DNA from 2 places in the Bacillus cereus group sp. RP37 genome. Region 2 is predicted to be linked to the other one. Evidence: riboswitches for the same ligand, from Rfam matches in the RefSeq annotation. Region 2 holds a riboswitch; the other holds the start of a gene.

Region 1 (9,438 bases), 2.6 Mb from region 2:
TATTTAATAGTGATTGTTTATTTTCAATTAATAATTGTTTAAAAGATTTTCTCACTTTTTTTCTCATTTTCATTGTCCTCCTTGGGGGATGGTTTATATAAAAGATAAGGAATTATCTGTGTGCCCTTATAATAATTGATTGTTGTGAATTCCATTTGAACTTCATATGAAAATTCCGTTTATTTTCTGACAACTTTGTGAACACACAAAAAGAGATTCTCCTAAAACCATTTTGAAATTGCTTCATTTAATTATACAAATTACCATTTCCATCATCTTATATCGATTTATCTTGTCGAAATATTTAAAGTTTCATTACACATATTCCCACTTACTAAGAAACTGTTTTCCAAAACAAAAAGAAGGTGTCACCAAGTCAAAGTTCGACTTATGCAACATCCCTCTTACAAAACTATTTATAGCATATTGATTAATATTTCAGGTCTTCCCCAATTCATTTCTTCACAAACGAATCTAAGTTTTTCTTCATCCATTGTGTGCAATCCTTCTTCTAGTGAGCATGAAATTGGAACTTCACAGTGAATTTGTGCCAATTGTAATGAAATATCTAAGTTCTCTAAATCACTTTCAATCTTTGTACGCTGCGCTTTCGTTAATGATGATACATTTTCTAGTACAGCTGATACTGTTCCATGCTCTTGAATAAGCTTATACGCTGTCTTTTCACCAATACCTTTTACCCCTGGATAGTTATCACTCGTATCTCCCATGAACGCTTTCGCATGCACGATTTGCCACGGCTCTACGCCTTTTTCTTCCATAATTTTTTCTGGTGTGTAATATTCGTAATTTCCAATTCCTTTGCGCAAGAGCATAACTGTAACGTTCTTATCAACAAGCTGAAGTAAATCCGTGTCACCTGTTAAAATATAAACTTCCGCTTCATTGCAGTATTGTTTTGCAAGCGTACCGATACAATCATCCGCTTCATACCCTTTCATACCGATAACTGGAATGGACAATTTCGCAGTCATTTCTTGTACTAAATCAAATTGCGGAATTAATTCTTCAGGCGGCGCTGCACGATTCGCTTTATAATTTGAGAACGATTCTGTTCTAAATGTCGTACTTCCCATATCCCAGCATGTTACGATGTGTGTTGGTTCAATTGCTTGCATAGCTGTTAATAAATGTTTCATATAACCATGAATCCCGTTTGTAGGGGTACCATCTTGTCGTTTCATAAATTGTCCGTAGACACTTGTTGCGTAAAAAGCACGAAATAATAGTGCCATACCATCAACTAATAATACTTTTTTCATAATTCCTCTCCTACCCAAAAAATAATAACCCCACGTCATCACGTAAGGTTATATAAATAGATTACCATTCTACGTTTTTTCAACTTTGTCTATTATACATTGTTTTTGTATATTTAGCATCATTTACACATTAGGACGTTCTACTACAACAAGTATGAAGAATTCCTGAATACGTATTTTTCCCAGTCGAAACAACTACAGCCTTTGCATTTCCGCCAACAATATACGTCCCTTTGAAACATACATTTTCAAGTTCAAGTGGATTATAGTCTTTCATTCGTTTTAAAGGAATAAATCGTTTACGCTCAAGGTGATAGCAACTTTCAAATTTCTCAATACTTACATCTTTTCCTGTTAGCACAGATTCATTTACTAATAAATCATTCGCGTAAATGATACGTACATCTGCTGGTACTGTATCGCCTTCTGAAAGAAAAATCATATCACCAGGAACAAGTTCTTGTACTGGTAAATTCATCATTTTTAATTCACCGTTTAAACCTGTTACACTTGAACACGCTACTCGAGACACAGTAATTTTCTCACATTGTAATCTATCACGCACATGTTGTTTTGAAAAACCTGGGATCATTCCACTTAGCTTCATCATTACTTCTGCAATACGCGCTCTTTTTGAAGTTAATTCATTTCGGCCGTATACTTGAATGCGTTTTTGTGCCTCTTTCATAGATAATCCGTCTCTTGTTGTTTTAAAATACGCAAATACAGATTTTACATCTCTCGTTGCGATTTCAATTAATAAATCTTTATTTTTTTGAAGCATTGTTTGTTCTTTCATTGATTTTTTACTTAATTTATATGACGTGTTACCCACAGTTTTGTTTGCATATAACATATTATCGTCTCCTCCTGTACAACATAGGAAGAAACGCTTTGTTTCTCAATTTTTCCACTTTACCGCGAAAGTGTCTAGCGCTTAAACGTGCATATAAACGCTACATTACGATAAATATAGAGGGAGGAACAAGTCGTTTCCTGCCTACATCATATATTTTTGATTTGAAGTATATGGGTAACGGAACCGAGTCAGAATTTGACATGCTCCTCACCTCCTCGTTTAATTTTATAGTTTATACTATGAAACTACTCATAGCTTGGTAACAAAAAGACCCTTACTCCGAAAAGAGTAAAGGTCATGACATACACAAATAAACGATTCCTAATACAATTAGAAATCTACGGACCTCTCCCTCGCCGAGTTTTAGCACTGTATAGCATAGGTACATTACCAGCTACGTTAAGAAAAACCTTAATTCGATCATTCCTGTTGACCCATTGGCGTCTCTCGACATTTTTGGGCAGTAGCATTTCTCTATACAGGAGCCTCACCTAACAGAGACTTATTTTTATTATATAGAAAATGTTACTCTTATTTAAAATAGATGTCAACAGTAGCCTACAATTTTTTCGAAAGGTATGGCAAACTAACGTAAAGTTTTTAATAAGTTATACAACCTGCAATTACAATCCCAATGGAAAGCGATAAAAACATAAGGAAAAGACCGACTGCTTGATTATCTTCTTCGAGACTTTTATTTATATTAAAGCGTGGTGTAAGCCACTCAGCTAGATAAAAGACGATAATTTGAGCCAAAATCCCAACTGCTCCCCACGAAACCATATCAAGAAGTGAAATGGAATTAGCTGCTGTCGAATATAAAACAATAGCTAATCCAAGTAATCGTCCTCCAAGCACATAGCTTACCGCCTTATTTCCTTGGGCCATTAACTTAAATTCTTTTACTTTCGTTGTCACTTCCATCAGGAAAAGACCAATACATAAAAGTCCCAATGTTACTGCTAAATATAATAAAAAATTAATCATATACTTTCCTCCTTTTTTATACCTACTGGTAAATAGTACGATTCATTCCCCGTAATTTTTTCCCCCGCGCGAATACCGATACTACTCGCTTTTCCAGCAATTAAAAACGAACCAAACACATACGACAGTTTCTCCATCCCTTTCTCTGTTTCCAAAGATATGACTGGAAGTTCTGTATACTTTTGAAATATCGGTAGTGACGCTTTATACGTTTGGTGTGCATTTTGAAGCATAATATTTTCGTCCTTATCGCGAACGGTAATTGTATCTCCTTCTCTCCCAAATGAAGGTTTTTGAACGAAAAAATCTTTTCCTAAAAATAAATCTGGTTCTAGATATGTAGGTAACATATATTCTTTAATCCACTGTTGTTCCTCATTTGTATAAAAGGCCTCTTCTTCTGCTAACCCCCAAATAAGACACTGGATTGATTTTGGCTGAAGTAAAAATGCTGACAATGGATTTATTATAAAAAGCTTTCCGGCTTTTACAAGTTGCAACAGTTCCACACCTACCAAGTCTCCTGTTTCAGGATCTTGATCCTCAATTAAATCTTCTATCGGATATGTTTGGCGATATAAAACATCAATCTGTACTCCATTCCTATCCACTAAAGCATCTTTTGTAATTCTAAGTTCTGACATTGGCACTACTTTATTTTCAACATGACATAGCTGACTCAAATACATGGTCGTATTCCAATCCTCAATATGTTCATGATGTGCTGTAAAAACAACATTTGGGTTGTCTATTCCCTTGGTCGCTTCCATTATGGCTTTTGTAATACCAGAAGATAGTAATCGCTCTTGATCCGAGTTTGGATCATCATAGCCTAGTTTCTCGCAAACTTTTCCATTCATTTGAAAACATTCCATAATAAAAGTTGGTGTATCACTATTAAACTCGAGCATTTTAATTTGGTTATCACCTGTTAAAACGAAATCAAACCGCGAAATAACAGATTCAGGATATAACCCTTTCATTCTAATGAACGATAAGCTCGCAGGAGGAAACCCAAGTTCAAGAAGCTGTTCGTTACTTAAATTACGCAAAAGTCTAGCAGTCTTGAAAAATATTTTCCCCATTCGTTCAGTTGCTAATTGTAATTGTTTCATAGTCTGATTTGTTATAGAGAAAATATGAAACAAACTATACTCAGATTCATATAGATCCGACCAAAAATTCGGATATTTCGAATAAAACTCTTTTCGATCCCTTATGTACTGCGACATATTTTAGCCCCCAAATCCTCCCTTTGAACCGCTTCCAATTCCACCTTTAAATTCCGCAGACGATTGATACGATTTAAACGCCGATGAATTTTTAAAAGTGGATTTATTTTGATAGTAACTCCCACCATAAAAGTAATGCCCACGATAACCTGAACTACTATCATCACACTGCCATACCCCAAGTTCATCATCCCAATCCCAATCTGAACAACTATTATCATTCGGTTTTGGGGGAAGATCTTGTGCGCAGCCAAATAAGGTGCCGGTCATTAAAGACGTTACGACACCGCCTACTAGCCATTTCGTTTTTGTCACCTTCGCACTCCCCTTTTTAAATTCTATTCCTATTATATAAGATGGCATGATAAAGTAGAAGAAAAAGGAAGAAGAGGGATAAAATGCGCTTAGAATATCGACTTAATGATGAAACAAAAGGGTATCCTGCTTTATGGAACTACGCAAATATTTCTAATTCTGAAATCATCGCACGCATGACTTGTGAATATTTTATAAAAGATAAAAATACATATGTTGTTACCGCAACTTCAGTAGATCCAGACGGAACAGCAGTTATATATATTCAACAAGAAACTTTTTCTAACGATCCTTCAGATCCTACTTACTTCCACATCGGTTTTGAAATTAGAGAGCTAAAGGATACGAGTTCAAACTTGATTGAAAGTAAAGATGTATGGAACTATGAAGAAATTTTACCATCTCTTCATTCCGATATCATATTTATTCAGCGCGACGGCATGTATATGGAGTTCACTTTAGATTCAAGAGAGATTGATGAAGACAGAAAGTGCTATATTTATTATGGAAACTTCACAGGTGAATCAAGATAACATGGATAAATGTATACAACAAAAAAACCTTACGTATAAAACGTAAGGTTTTTATTTAGCCCCACATATGCCGTTCTCTCTAGATGTCCATAAACCTGCTCTCACAGGTGGATGCTCTCACAAATGTTTGTAACTTCCTTCTTAAAAAGATGGCATGTTAGCTACATTTAAATATTGAACTTCCATATTAAACTTATTGGTTTAAGACATGCATAAGCTACGTACACCGTAGGAATTTTATATAATGTTAGTTGAAATAAGACCCCCGCACGTGCCGCTCCTCGTAAATGTCCAAAAACCCGCTACTCGCAGGTGGATGCCCTCACAGTTACCGTACATCTTCCTCCACAAGGAAGGCTTGATGATGGTCGCTAAATATTGAGCTTCCGTATAACTAACATCGGTTTTAGACATAAATAAGTTACGTACACCGCAGGATGTATTATTTACTTGTCGTTATATTATCACATTGTTTCCAATGTGTAAAATACAAAGTTTTTCGAGCAATTTCTTGCTTGTGACCTTATTTTAATACAAATTATTTTTGCATGCAAGTGATTAATCTTCTTCTTTTGCAATTTGATTTTCTGGATAAGAAATCCAATCACTCCAGCTACCTGCATACAATTTAACATTTTGGAATCCAGCTAATTTCAATGCAAGAATGTTTGGACATGCTGTAACGCCAGAACCACAATATACAATTGTTTCCTTATCTTTCGAAAGATTTTGGAATCGTTCTTGTTGCTGTGCTTCATTCTTAAATTGTCCTGATTGGACAATTCCATCCTTCCAAAAATAGTTTACTGCTGTCGGAATATGCCCTGCTTTTGGATCAACTAGTTCCTCTACACCAGCATAACGTTTTGGCTCTCTAGAATCAATTAACGTCACATCTGCACCTGCATGAATATTCTCTCTGACCGTTTCCATCGTTACAAGCATACGATCTTGTATATTGGCTTTGAATGTTTTTCGTATAACAACAGGCATTTCCGTTGTTACCGGTAGTCCATTCTCTTTCCAAGCTGGAAATCCGCCATCTAATATATATACTTTCTCATGTCCTACATAGTTTAATAACCACCAGAGACGAGAAGCATTTGCACCCGCTTGACTGTCATATGCAATTACTGTCGTATGTTCATCAATACCAGCTTGCGAAAGCTTGTCTGCAAACTCCTCAATATTCGGCAATGGATGGCGACCACCATGTTCTGTTACAGGACTTGATAAATCTACATTCAAATCAAAATATAACGCATGGAGAATATGTTCTTCCTCATACTTTTCTCTACCCCAATTAGGATTCGCTAAATCAAAACGACAATCGATTATACGGACGTTCTCATCTTCTATATGCTCACGTAACCATTCGACTGTAACTATCATCTTTAACGACCTTCTTTCTCTTGCAAACGACTTACATACTCCATAACCATTTCTTCTGTAACATATTTACGCTGTAGTGTAACACCATTTTTTGCAAGAGCATTAATTTGCTTTGTTACAACATTAATGACATCAACCGAAAATTCTTTCCCATTTGACGCAAGAGATACGGCTGCTTCAATAGCTGCTTCACGCTGCGCATCTAATTGTAAACATGCTTTTACACTTTCATTTTGTTTACGAGAATGTGCTGTAATTGCTTTATGTACTTCCATCTTCTCTTCCCCCTAAATAAGTTATACGTTCTGAGTCAATTCCATTGCAAGCCGAATCATATCACGGCATACAATCCCATTTTCAATAATCTCTTCTTCATAATGCTTCGAAAAGTAATCAAAATCAATAGAAAAAATACGAAATCCACATTTTTGGTATAAAGCAAGTTGTGAAACACTAGAATTGCCTGTACCAACTTCAAGTTTTGACATACCATATCCTTTAGCAGTTTCTATGGCATGACTTACTAGCTTCTTCCCAATCCCTTTTCCTTGCAAATGCTCTACAACCGCAATATTCATAATTTCCATCGTCTTCGGCCTTGTTTCCAAAAGAACATATGCACCGATAACACTCTCCTCTTGCTTAGCTACATATGTTAACCCTCTTTGTACATATGCATCAATTTGCTGCTCACTTGGATCAGCAAGCAGCAATAAAGATTTCGGTATAGCTTCTTTCGAAATAGGTTCTATTACAACAGACATAAAAAATTCCCCCTTCTCTATTGTTCTAAACCCTCCTTGTCTACCATAAATAATAAAAAGGAGGGATTCACCATGGACAACAATGAGAAAAAGTGCAACGTCATCTCTATTGATGGAAAGAAGAAAAAAAGCGACACGTATTCCTATCCAAAATTAGTAGTAGAAAACAAAACATATGAATTTTCTTCATTCGTCTTATGCGGTGAAACACCAGACGGCAGACGACTTGTTCTTACTCATATGATTTCTACTGATGAATTTGCAGGGTTTGTAAAATCTTTAGATACAGTACTGCAAAAGAAAATCGAACGAATCTTTTTCTCATAATGATTATATAACATAAATTTCTCTTTCAATCTCTACTAACTGCTTTTGCAATTGTTCTTTACTTTGTTCATATAGTGATACATCGATTGTTTCAGCCAATGCAAATAATATACTTTCATAATAGTTCATCACATCTTGCTGCATCACTTTTTGGAATAAGTTCCATTTCATATCCCACTCTTGCTTATAATGATGAACAAATAAATCTTTTTCATCAGCTACATAATTTGATACAAGCGGTTCTAATACCGCTTTAGCATCTTCTTGCATGAAAGCTTTATCATTTTTTTCAAAAAAGCTTTTTTCATTTTTAAAATGTGCTAGTGCTTTTTTAAAATCTTTTACTTCAACTGACGGGAACGGTTCTTTATGTGTAATATCTTTATATTCATAATCCACTGTTCCACTCATAGAAATTGATTTATTCTCTGCTTTACAGTTCAATACAACTTCATTCTTTGCACGCTTCATCGCTTCATCTATCCATTTTTCAAGACGTAATGATGTCGCACGCATTTCTTGTAATAAATCATGCTGAATAAATGCTACTAATTCCATAACGCATTGTTGCAACTGCACTTTCACATTTCCATCCGTTCGAAGTGACGCTGGATTAATAAATTCAGTAAACACATCGTTATAGCGTAGGAATAGACGCTGGTGCACGTAATAAAGCAATTCTTTCACTTCATTTTGCATTGCCTGCTCTTCGGCAAGCACACTATATGATGAAATAATATGAAGTAGCTGATCACGCTCTGCTTCATATTTTTTTGTTTGCTTCTCTTTCTCTTCATTCCCCTGCTTTGCACCATTTATCATATTTACTAAAAGCTGACCTGCTCCTTGTAATGCACCATATAAAGCATGCACAGATACAAGCATCAAATCTCTCATCATAAAGGATGTAAATGATTCCTCAAACTTAGCAATCCCAGAGTTTTGTAAAATACCATATTTCTCTTTTTCAATATTCTTTCCTTGTTTCTCTTCAAGCGCACATAAACTTGAAATTGCAAATAAACGCGGATTTCTAATACCGTATTGCAGTAGCTGGTCTGCGATATAACCTTTTACCATTTCAAGTTCTTCTTCAGACTCTGCTAAATCGGCTGCATTAATTAAGAAGAACATTTTATCAAGAGCAAAGGTATCCTTTACACGACCAAGCTGAATTAAAAATTCACGGTCAGCACGAGAGAACACATGATTATAATACGTTACAAATAAAATAGCATCTGCGTTTTTAATATACTGGAATGCAACGTCCGTATGGCGGGCGTTAATAGAATCCGCTCCAGGTGTGTCTACAAGCGCTACTCCTTGCCTTGTTAAAGCACAATCATAATAAAGCTCCATGTACTCAACAAAACACGATTTTTCTTCATTCGCTACATAATCAGAAAACTCTTCTAATGTAACTTGTACTTGCTCCCCTAAATGAGCAGAAACCATATCATACCCTTTTTGTACCGCTCGTAAAAAGCTAAATGTTGTTTTTTGCTTCCCAGTTGGTGAAGGATATTTCATAACTTTATCAATTTGTGCTAACGCCTCATCTAACGTAGTAACCTCATAATGAAACAGCTTATAAACAGCTTTCATATCTTCTAATAGAGCTTGCTTTGATTTGAATTGAACCATTACTGTTCCGTGTGGTTTTTCCTCTGTAACCGGCAAAATTTGATTAATCGTTGCCGTTGTCGGATTTGGTGATACAGGAAGTACCTTCTCACCAAGCAATGC
Region 2 (9,438 bases):
ATATAAAAGAACTTATATAGAAGGTAGGAATTATTTATGCCGTATCTTCTCTCTATCATATTATGTCTTTCTTTATCACCGATTTGGCCTCTTGGTGATAATCCACGTGCAGGAGATCCTTTTATTATTGTAAATAAAGCAACGAACAAATTAGCTTACATTGACGATGGAAAGATTCAAAGGGTTTTTCCAGTAGCGACAGGAAAAACAAATGAATTAACTCCAGAAGGAACTTTTGATGTTGTAATGAAAGCGAAGGATCCGTATTATATTGCGAAGGATATTCCAGGTGGATCACCGAAAAATCCACTTGGGTCAAGGTGGATTGGATTTAATGCAAGAGGAACTGATGGAAGTAAATATGGAATACATGGAACAAATCAACCTGGTTCAATTGGAAAGTATATTTCACAAGGATGTATAAGAATGAAGAAAAACGATGTGGAGTATTTATTTGATCGCATTCCAATCGGAACGAAAGTATGGATTGTGAAGTCGAAAAAATCATTTCAGCAATTGGCAAAAGAAAAAGGAGCCATTGCATATGAAAAAGCCAACGAAAAGGTTGGCTTTTTCATATGCAATAAGTTGTCTTGACATGTGTACATAACCATGAGTTAATGAGAGTATAGAAAGATAAAATTAGATAAAGGGGTTGCTCATATGTACTTGAATCCAAAAATTTCGTATATGCAGTTTTTTATGGGATTTCTATTTGTTATTACATTCATATTGGCAACTTTTAATATATGTTCTTATCTTGTAGCAATTGTATGTATGGCATTACTCAATCTTACTTTTGTTATTGGAGCATTTCAGCAGAAACAATATACAAGTTTTATAATAGCACTTGTAATGTCATTTTCCTTTAGTATTGTAGCGATTGTGCTTTATATAAAATAAACCATCTCGATATCGAGATGGTTTATTTTATTATGTTATGTGTAAAAAGTAAAAAAAGGACGAACACATCGTCCTTTTTACCAAAACATACTTGCGCCAGCAAGTAATGTTGTTACAAGCATAGAAATTAGCATTACATAAATCATAACTTTTTGAGCTTTTTTATGCATCGTTATACCTCCTTGCAAATCAGTACAATATCATTGTAACGAGAAATGATATTGTGGACAAGGGGAGAGAAATGACAAAATTCGAGAAGTGCGTGTAAAGTATAACAGGAAATTTATATGTATGTAGAGAATATATATAATGATAGAGTATAAGTTTTTTTGTTATGCAGGCTGAAGAATGGAGATACGATGATGAAAATATATGAAACAGATCGTTTACATTTAAGGGAAATTGATGAGTCGTATGCTGAAAAAGTTCTTCAATATTACGACAGAAATCGTGAATTTTTAAAGGCTTGGGAAGAGTATAGACCGGATGATTTTTTTACGTTAGATTATCAAAAGAAAAAGTTACAAAAGGATAGAAAAGAGTTCGCAGAAGGTAAAATCATCAGATTATGGATTTTTAAAAAGGGTGATGATACGAAAATAATTGGGTGTATTTCATTTAATTTAATTGTTCGTGGAATTTATCAATCTTGTGTACTCGGTTATAAATTAGATAAGAAAGAGTTAAACAAAGGTTATACGACAGAAGCGCTTAGAAAAGCTATTCAAGTAGCTTTTGGGGAATTTCAATTACACCGTATAGAAGCACCGATTATGCCACGAAATTTAGCATCTATACAAGTAGTGACGAAGATAGGCTTTCAATATGAGGGTGTGTCTAGAAAGATGTTAATGGTCAATGGAGTGTGGGAAGATCATATGCGCTGGGTATTGTTAAATGAGTAATAGAAAGCAGATGGTTATCTAGACATATAAACCGTCTGTTTTTTGTCTTGTATTTCGAAACTTTTGTGAAATTCTGTTATAATTAATAGTGTTACATACATAATGGTAGTGCAGGAGGCGCAGTCTTATGATTAATCAAGAACGTTTAGTAAATGAATTCATGGAATTAGTACAAGTAGATTCTGAAACTAAATTTGAAGCAGAGATTTGCAAAGTATTAACAAAGAAATTTAAAGATTTAGGTGTAGAAGTATTTGAAGATGACACAATGTCTGTTACTGGGCATGGTGCAGGTAACTTAATTTGTACATTACCAGCAACAAAAGATGGTGTTGATACAATTTACTTTACTTCTCATATGGATACAGTAGTTCCTGGTAATGGAATTAAGCCTTCTATTAAAGATGGATATATCGTATCAGATGGTACTACGATTTTAGGTGCGGATGATAAAGCAGGATTAGCATCAATGTTTGAAGCAATCCGTGTTTTAAAAGAAAAAAATATCCCTCATGGTACAATTGAATTTATTATTACAGTTGGAGAAGAATCTGGTCTTGTTGGTGCAAAAGCATTAGATCGTGAGCGCATTACAGCGAAATACGGTTACGCATTAGATAGCAATGGAAAAGTTGGTGAAATCGTTGTTGCAGCTCCAACACAAGCGAAGGTGAATGCGATTATTCGCGGGAAAACAGCTCACGCTGGTGTAGCACCAGAAAAAGGTGTATCTGCAATTACTATCGCAGCGAAAGCAATTGCGAAGATGCCACTTGGTCGTATTGATTCTGAAACAACTGCAAATATTGGACGTTTTGAAGGTGGTACACAAACGAATATCGTTTGCGATCATGTACAAATCTTTGCAGAAGCGCGTTCTTTAATTAATGAAAAAATGGAAGTACAAGTTGCTAAAATGAAAGAAGTATTTGAAACAACTGCAAAAGAAATGGGCGGTCAAGCAGACGTTGAAGTAAACGTTATGTATCCAGGATTTAAATTTGCTGATGGCGATCACGTTGTAGAAGTTGCAAAACGTGCAGCTGAAACAATTGGTCGTACACCTTCTCTTCACCAAAGTGGTGGCGGAAGTGATGCAAACGTAATTGCAGGACACGGTATTCCAACAGTTAACTTAGCAGTTGGTTATGAAGAAATTCATACAACAAATGAAAAGATACCTGTTGAAGAATTAGCGAAAACAGCAGAATTAGTTGTAGCAATTATTGAAGAAGTAGCGAAGTAATATAATAGAAAAAGCGTGTAAATCACAATTGATTTACACGCTTTTTATTTTGATTCGATTGCTTTTCCCTTTATGTATTTTATGTAAATTATATAAAATACATAAAGGGAAAAGAACAAGTTATTTATTATAAATATTGTCCGAAATTTGATATAATGAAGGAACAAATGTTCTTTGGAGGGAGTGAGTACTATGCGAGAAATGTATCCGAAAAATGGTCGTGTTATTTTGCATGTAGATATGAATTGTTTTTTCGCATCTGTTGAAATTGCTCACGACCCATCATTACAAGGGAAGCCGTTAGCAGTTGCTGGGAATGAAAAAGAAAGAAAAGGAATTATCATAACATGTAGTTATGAGGCAAGAGGCTATGGAATACGTACAACGATGCCTCTTTGGGAAGCAAAAAGGTTATGCCCGCAATTAGTTGTAATGCGTCCTAATTTTACATTATATCGTGAAGCTTCCTTTCAAATGTTTCAAATTCTTTCCCGTTTTACGGAAAAAATACAACCAGTCTCTATAGATGAGGGGTATTTAGATATTACAGATTGCTACGCACTCGGTTCGCCTCTTGAAATAGCAAAGATGATTCAGCAGGCGTTATTAACAGAGTTACAACTTCCATGTAGCATCGGAATTGCTCCAAATCTTTTCCTAGCAAAAACAGCTTCTGATATGAAAAAGCCTCTCGGTATTACGGTGCTTCGAAAACGAGATATTCCAAAAATGATTTGGCCACTTCCGGTTGGAGCGATGCATGGAATTGGAGAAAAAACAGCAGAAAAATTAAATGATATTCATATACAAACCATTGAGCAGTTAGCAAAAGGAAACGAACATATCATTCGCGCTAAAATTGGAAAGCATGGTGTTGATTTACAACAACGGGCAAAAGGTATGGATGATAGGGAAGTTGATCCGAGTCAAATGGGACAACATAAAAGCGTTGGTAACTCGATGACTTTTTCAAAGGATATGGATGAAGAGAAAGAATTGCTTGATATGTTAGAACGCTTATCAAAATCAGTGAGTAAAAGATTACAAAAGCGAACTCTTGTCAGCTATAATATTCAAATTATGATTAAATATCATGATAGGCGGACAGTAACGCGGAGTAAGCAATTGAAAAATGCTATTTGGGAAGAACGAGATATTTTTCAGGCAGCATCTCGTTTATGGAAGCAACATTGGGACGGTGATTCCGTTCGTTTACTAGGTGTTACAGCTACTGAAATAGAGTGGAAGACAGAATCAGTGAAACAATTAGATTTGTTTTCATTTGAAGAAGATGCGAAAGAAGAGCCGCTACTTGCTGTCATTGATCAGATTAACGATAAGTATGGAATGCCACTTTTACAACGTGGTAGTCAATTATTGCGTAAGCAGGAAAAGTCTTTTCAGCAAAAATTAGAAAATAAGTTTATGTAGAAGGTGTCATGAAGCTATAAATATCATGACACCTTTTATTTTTAAATTGCTTCTAAATCTAATGAAGTTTTCCACCCTGCTGCAGTAACGCCAGCTTCTAATAGCATTCTACTCACTATTTTTTCAATTAAGACTGCTGCATTTGTACTGCAATGTAATGTAGCTTGTATACACACTTTTTGCTTAGAATCTACGTCTTCACTATACAATTCTTTTAAACCGATGCCTTCAGAACTTACCATATGCATAAGTAAAAAACGAATATGGGCTTCATGTTCTTCTGAACAAGTAAGAGAAAGGAAGTAGTTCGTTTGTTCAGGTGATTCTTCTTTTGATTTCTGATTCATAAAGAGAGCGATTGGGCGAAGTAGTATATTTGCTAGTAAAACGCCAGTTGCACCTAATATAGCTGCAACGAGGAAACCAGCGCCTGTAAGAGTACCGACAGCAGCTGCGCACCATAGAGTAGCCGCAGTATTAAGCCCTCTAATACTAAAACCATCGCGGATAATAACACCGCCGCCTAAAAAACCAATCCCACTAACGACTTGAGCGGCAATACGTGAGGGGCTAGCATCATGATCCAGCATGACGGATAATAAAACAAATATACAGGCACCAAGTGATACGAGAGCATTTGTCCGCAAGCCAGCCATCCTGTGTCTCCATTGCCGTTCCATTCCGATGCAAGCACCTACAATAATTGCGATAAATAATCTTAATACAATGTCATACCATACCATCATGGTCACCTCCATACATATAAGTCCATGTTATGTTTTTGAGAATGAGTGGGGAGTACCCGCTCATTCTCATTTTTATCCCGCTATTTGCAGGCTGGTTAAAGTTTCACTTTATAACCAGCTATGAAACTTTTTAATATAAACTTTTTTTAGGAACTGTGTTAAGAAAGCATAGCCTAATAGTATTCCTACTAACCAAGGGAAATAGCTAAGTGGTAATGCTTGTAATCCAACGGCTGCTCCGAGTGGTGAGAATGGAATATAAATTCCAATTGCCATAATACAAGCGGTTAATAAAAGAACCGGTGCTGATGCAGTACTTTGAATAAATGGAATCTTCTGTGTTCTTATCATGTGAACAATTAAAGTTTGTGTTAGTAATCCAACAACAAACCAACCAGATTGGAATAATGATTGTTCGCTAGCTGTATTTGCGCCGAAGACGTTCCACATGACTACATATGTGATGATATCAAATATGGAACTGATTGGACCGATGCAAATAATGAAGTTCCGTAAGTTGGCAGTATCCCATTTTCTTGGTTTTTCTAAAAACTCTTTATCCATTTTGTCCCATGGAATAGATAGTTGTGAAATATCATAAAGCAAGTTTTGAATTAAAAGGTGAATGGCAAGCATCGGCAAGAAGGGGATGAAAGCACTTGCTACTAACACACTAAATACATTTCCAAAGTTAGAACTTGCTGTCATTTTAATATATTTTAAAATATTACCAAATATAGTGCGTCCTTCTAGAATACCTGCTTCTAATATCGTTAAACTTTTTTCAAGTAGAATAATATCGGAAGACTCTTTTGCAATATCAGTTGCAGTATCAACAGATATGCCAACGTCAGCTTCACGTAACGCTACAGCATCGTTAATACCATCTCCCATATAGCCTACAGTGTGACCATTCCCTTGTAATACTCGTATAATGCGTGATTTTTGCATTGGATTTAGTTTAGCAAATACAGTTGTTTCTTCGGCTAATTTTGCTAATGCTTTATCAGGTAAAGCATCGATTTCGTAACCAAGGACAGGCTCACCGATGTTTAATCCAACTTCTTTGCAAACTTTTCTTGTCACGATTTCGTTATCGCCAGTTAAAATTTTCACTTGTACACCATGTTTCTGTAATGCTTGAATGGCAGTAGCTGCAGATGGTTTTGGTGGATCTAAAAAGCCAATATATCCAGCGAGAATCATATCATTCTCATCTTTTATCACGTACTCTTTATCATGTAATGGTCTATCTTTTTTATAAGCTACAGCAATAACACGCATACCTTCACTATTCAACGTCTCACTTAGTTGTTTTACATTTGAGCGCATATCATCAGTAAGAAAAACAACTTTGCTATCAACTTCAGTGTAGTTACAAATAGATAAAATTTCTTCTACGGCACCTTTACAAACCATTGTATGTTCCCCTGAGCTATCTTTCACGATGACAGACATACGCCGGCGAGCAAAATCAAATGGAATTTCATCTAGTTTTTGAAAAATGGATGGATCAAACTTCTGGTTTTCTTCTGTATGTTTCATAACAGCTTTATCTATTAAATTTTTCAATCCTGTTTGATAGAAGCTATTTAAATAGGCATAGTGTAATACACGATCACATGTATTACCGTTAGGATCTAAGTGCCGAACAAGTACAACTTCATCTTCTGTTAAAGTTCCCGTTTTATCGGTACAAAGAATGTTCATAGCACCTAAGTTTTGAATAGAATTCAGTTGTTTTACTATTACTTTCTGTTTAGACATGTTAACAGCACCTTTAGCTAAATTAGCAGTTACAATCATTGGTAACATTTCAGGTGTAAGACCAACAGCAATAGCGATAGCGAAGAAGAAAGCCTCTTGCCAATCACCTTTTGTGAATCCGTTAATGAGAAGAACGATAGGTGCCATAATAAGCATGAATGTAATTAAGAGCCAGCTTACTTTGTTTACACCTTTATCAAAGCTTGTTTCTACGCGCTTGCCAATTACCTTATTTGCTAAAGAGCCGAAATACGTATCGGTACTTGTGGAGATGACAACAGCTTTTGCGCTACCACTTACAATATTTGTACCCATAAAACAAAGGTTTTCCATATCGAGTGGATTGTAATTTTTTTTCATGTTTTTCGGTAAAATATGTTTATTCTCTGTATGGTAGCAGTTTTCGTACTTTTCCACAGGAAGTGCTTCCCCAGTTAAAGAAGACTGATTCACAAATAAATCTTTAGCTGATAAAATACGCACATCAGCCGGAACGATATCACCGGCCGAAAGTGAAATAATATCGCCAGGTACAAGTTCTTCAATTGGAATTTCCGTTGGATCATTTTGCTTTAAATTCATTACGTTTTTTGTTTCGTGTACAAATCCATCTATTCTAAAGACGCTTGCCGTTGTTCGAACCATAGCTTTTAACTGATCCGCAGCTTTTTGAGAACGAAACTCTTGTAAAAAGCGGATCGTTGCACTTAGCATTACCATTACAGATACGACAATGGTTCCTTGTATATCATCTGTGAAAAAAGAGAGTGCGCCGAGAGCTAATAAAACAAAAATAAATGGATTTTTAAATGCCAGTAGAAATTGAATGTACCACGGCGATGTTTTATTATGAGCTATTTCATTTGGGCCATATAAAGAAAATCTATGAGACGCTTCTATTTTAGAGAGGCCATTTTGTGTTGTTTCTAAAAGTCGTAACGCATTGTTTACATCTTGTATTGCGACTTCCACCAGTAATCCGTTATTTGTTTTCATATGATTTTGATCGTATGAATGCTTTGTTTCTTGTTTTTGTAAATTTAACATTGGTAGTTCCTCCTTTTTCATGAAGGAGGAAACAATCTGTTACTCAACTATTTAAAATTAGGAGGAACAGCTTCTTTCCTACCTACATGATGAAATATTAACGTAAAACATATTATGGGTATCTGGGCCGAATCATCAATTGCCAACTGTTCCTCACCTCCGTACAATTTAGTAGTTTCTGAATATGCTATGTTTGTTTCATAGTAAGGTGCGTATATACGTAAAAAGACCTTTACTCAAAACGAGTAAAGGTCTGAATTCGCAGTTAAAAGAGTCCACAACAAAGACTGTTAGTAAACATAGATAAAAACAGTTTTTGTGTATGACAAAATACATGCACCTCTCCCTCGTTGAGTTTTAGCACTGTATAGCATAGGTACTGAAACCAGCTACGTTAAGAAAGGCCTTCATTCCGACCTTTCCTGTTGACCCATTGGCGTCTCTCGACATTTTTGGGCAGCAGCGTTTCTCTATACAGGAGCCTCACCTAACAGAGACCATATTCAATTACATGTTGAATGTTAGCACTGTAATTTTGTAGTGTCAATACATTTTTTTGAAAACTCAAATAGATTTATGCTGGCTATATAGTAGGAAATAAGAGGGTTTTTTTGAAATAAGGTGGGGAAATAAATAAAAAGCACTGATTACAGTGCTTTTTATTACAGATTATGAGATTGTAGTATTTTCAAAAATAACAATTTCTGAACTATTTGTTGTTGAAACGCGTTGTGCGTAATATGTTAAAGCTGAAGAAATATATGTTGGTAACGAATCATTTGTATGTGTTGTTGTATATTCATGGATTAATTCTTTCAAAGTCGTCCATTCTAATTGTGCTGGGTGATCAGACACGAAAGAACTTACCCAGCGATCAAATGAAGATGAAAAATCAGTTTGTAAACGAAATGCTTCTTTCATAATAAAACGCTCCCTTAAAATGTAGTATAATCATTTTAACATAAAATACGAACGATTACTAAGTTTTTTGAGTATAATGTTCGTGTTATATAGTTGTCTAGATGATTGGTTATGTAAATTCGATTTGCCATTTGAAATAACATTCCGTAAGATGAAAGGTAGATTATATAAAGAGCTGGAGGAAAGAAAGTGGAATTTGTATTTTTAGGAACTGGTGCAGGTGTTCCTTCGAAAGGAAGGAATGTTTCGGCAATTGCTTTGCAATTGTTAGAAGAACGAGGGCAGACTTGGTTATTTGATTGTGGCGAGGCGACGCAACATCAAATATTACATACATCTGTACGCCCACGCCGCATTGAAAAAATATTTATTACGCATTTACATGGTGATCATATTTTTGGGTTGCCTGGTTTATTAGGAAGCCGTTCGTTTCAAGGAGGGACTACACCTTTAACAGTGTATGGACCAAAAG

What was found. A riboswitch is a leader RNA that binds a small molecule or an ion and turns the genes downstream of it on or off. The one in region 2 is predicted to bind magnesium.
Positions count from the first base shown of each region.
Region 1: it holds a riboswitch for magnesium, as region 2 does, so the genes downstream of both, QCI44_RS20185 (P-type ATPase actuator domain-containing protein) here and mgtA (magnesium-translocating P-type ATPase) in region 2, are expected to answer to the same signal.

Region 1 is NZ_JARVHP010000001.1:3,835,775-3,845,212, forward strand. It holds gene QCI44_RS20175 (FbpB family small basic protein) at 1-67, opposite strand, end outside; gene QCI44_RS20180 (5'-3' exonuclease) at 417-1,283, opposite strand; gene QCI44_RS20185 (P-type ATPase actuator domain-containing protein) at 1,414-2,139, opposite strand; M-box (ykoK) riboswitch at 2,483-2,648, opposite strand; gene QCI44_RS20190 (DUF350 domain-containing protein) at 2,743-3,129, opposite strand; gene QCI44_RS20195 (glutathionylspermidine synthase family protein) at 3,126-4,361, opposite strand; gene QCI44_RS20200 (hypothetical protein) at 4,365-4,676, opposite strand; gene QCI44_RS20205 (hypothetical protein) at 4,760-5,209, shown strand; RNA gene ssrS (6S RNA) at 5,264-5,447, opposite strand; RNA gene ssrS (6S RNA) at 5,469-5,651, opposite strand; gene QCI44_RS20220 (sulfurtransferase) at 5,768-6,601, opposite strand; gene QCI44_RS20225 (YpbS family protein) at 6,604-6,876, opposite strand; gene QCI44_RS20230 (GNAT family N-acetyltransferase) at 6,898-7,365, opposite strand; gene QCI44_RS20235 (DUF3931 domain-containing protein) at 7,438-7,692, shown strand; gene QCI44_RS20240 (dynamin family protein) at 7,696-9,438, opposite strand, start outside.
Region 2 is NZ_JARVHP010000001.1:1,276,767-1,286,204, forward strand. It holds gene QCI44_RS06830 (aromatic acid exporter family protein) at 1-20, shown strand, start outside; gene QCI44_RS06835 (L,D-transpeptidase) at 37-597, shown strand; gene QCI44_RS06840 (DUF3894 domain-containing protein) at 664-903, shown strand; gene prli42 (stressosome-associated protein Prli42) at 981-1,073, opposite strand; gene QCI44_RS06850 (GNAT family N-acetyltransferase) at 1,263-1,808, shown strand; gene QCI44_RS06855 (tripeptidase T) at 1,936-3,054, shown strand; gene QCI44_RS06860 (DNA polymerase IV) at 3,247-4,485, shown strand; gene QCI44_RS06865 (MgtC/SapB family protein) at 4,527-5,228, opposite strand; gene mgtA (magnesium-translocating P-type ATPase) at 5,340-8,045, opposite strand; M-box (ykoK) riboswitch at 8,380-8,547, opposite strand; gene QCI44_RS06875 (DUF3932 family protein) at 8,715-8,966, opposite strand; gene rnz (ribonuclease Z) at 9,156-9,438, shown strand, end outside.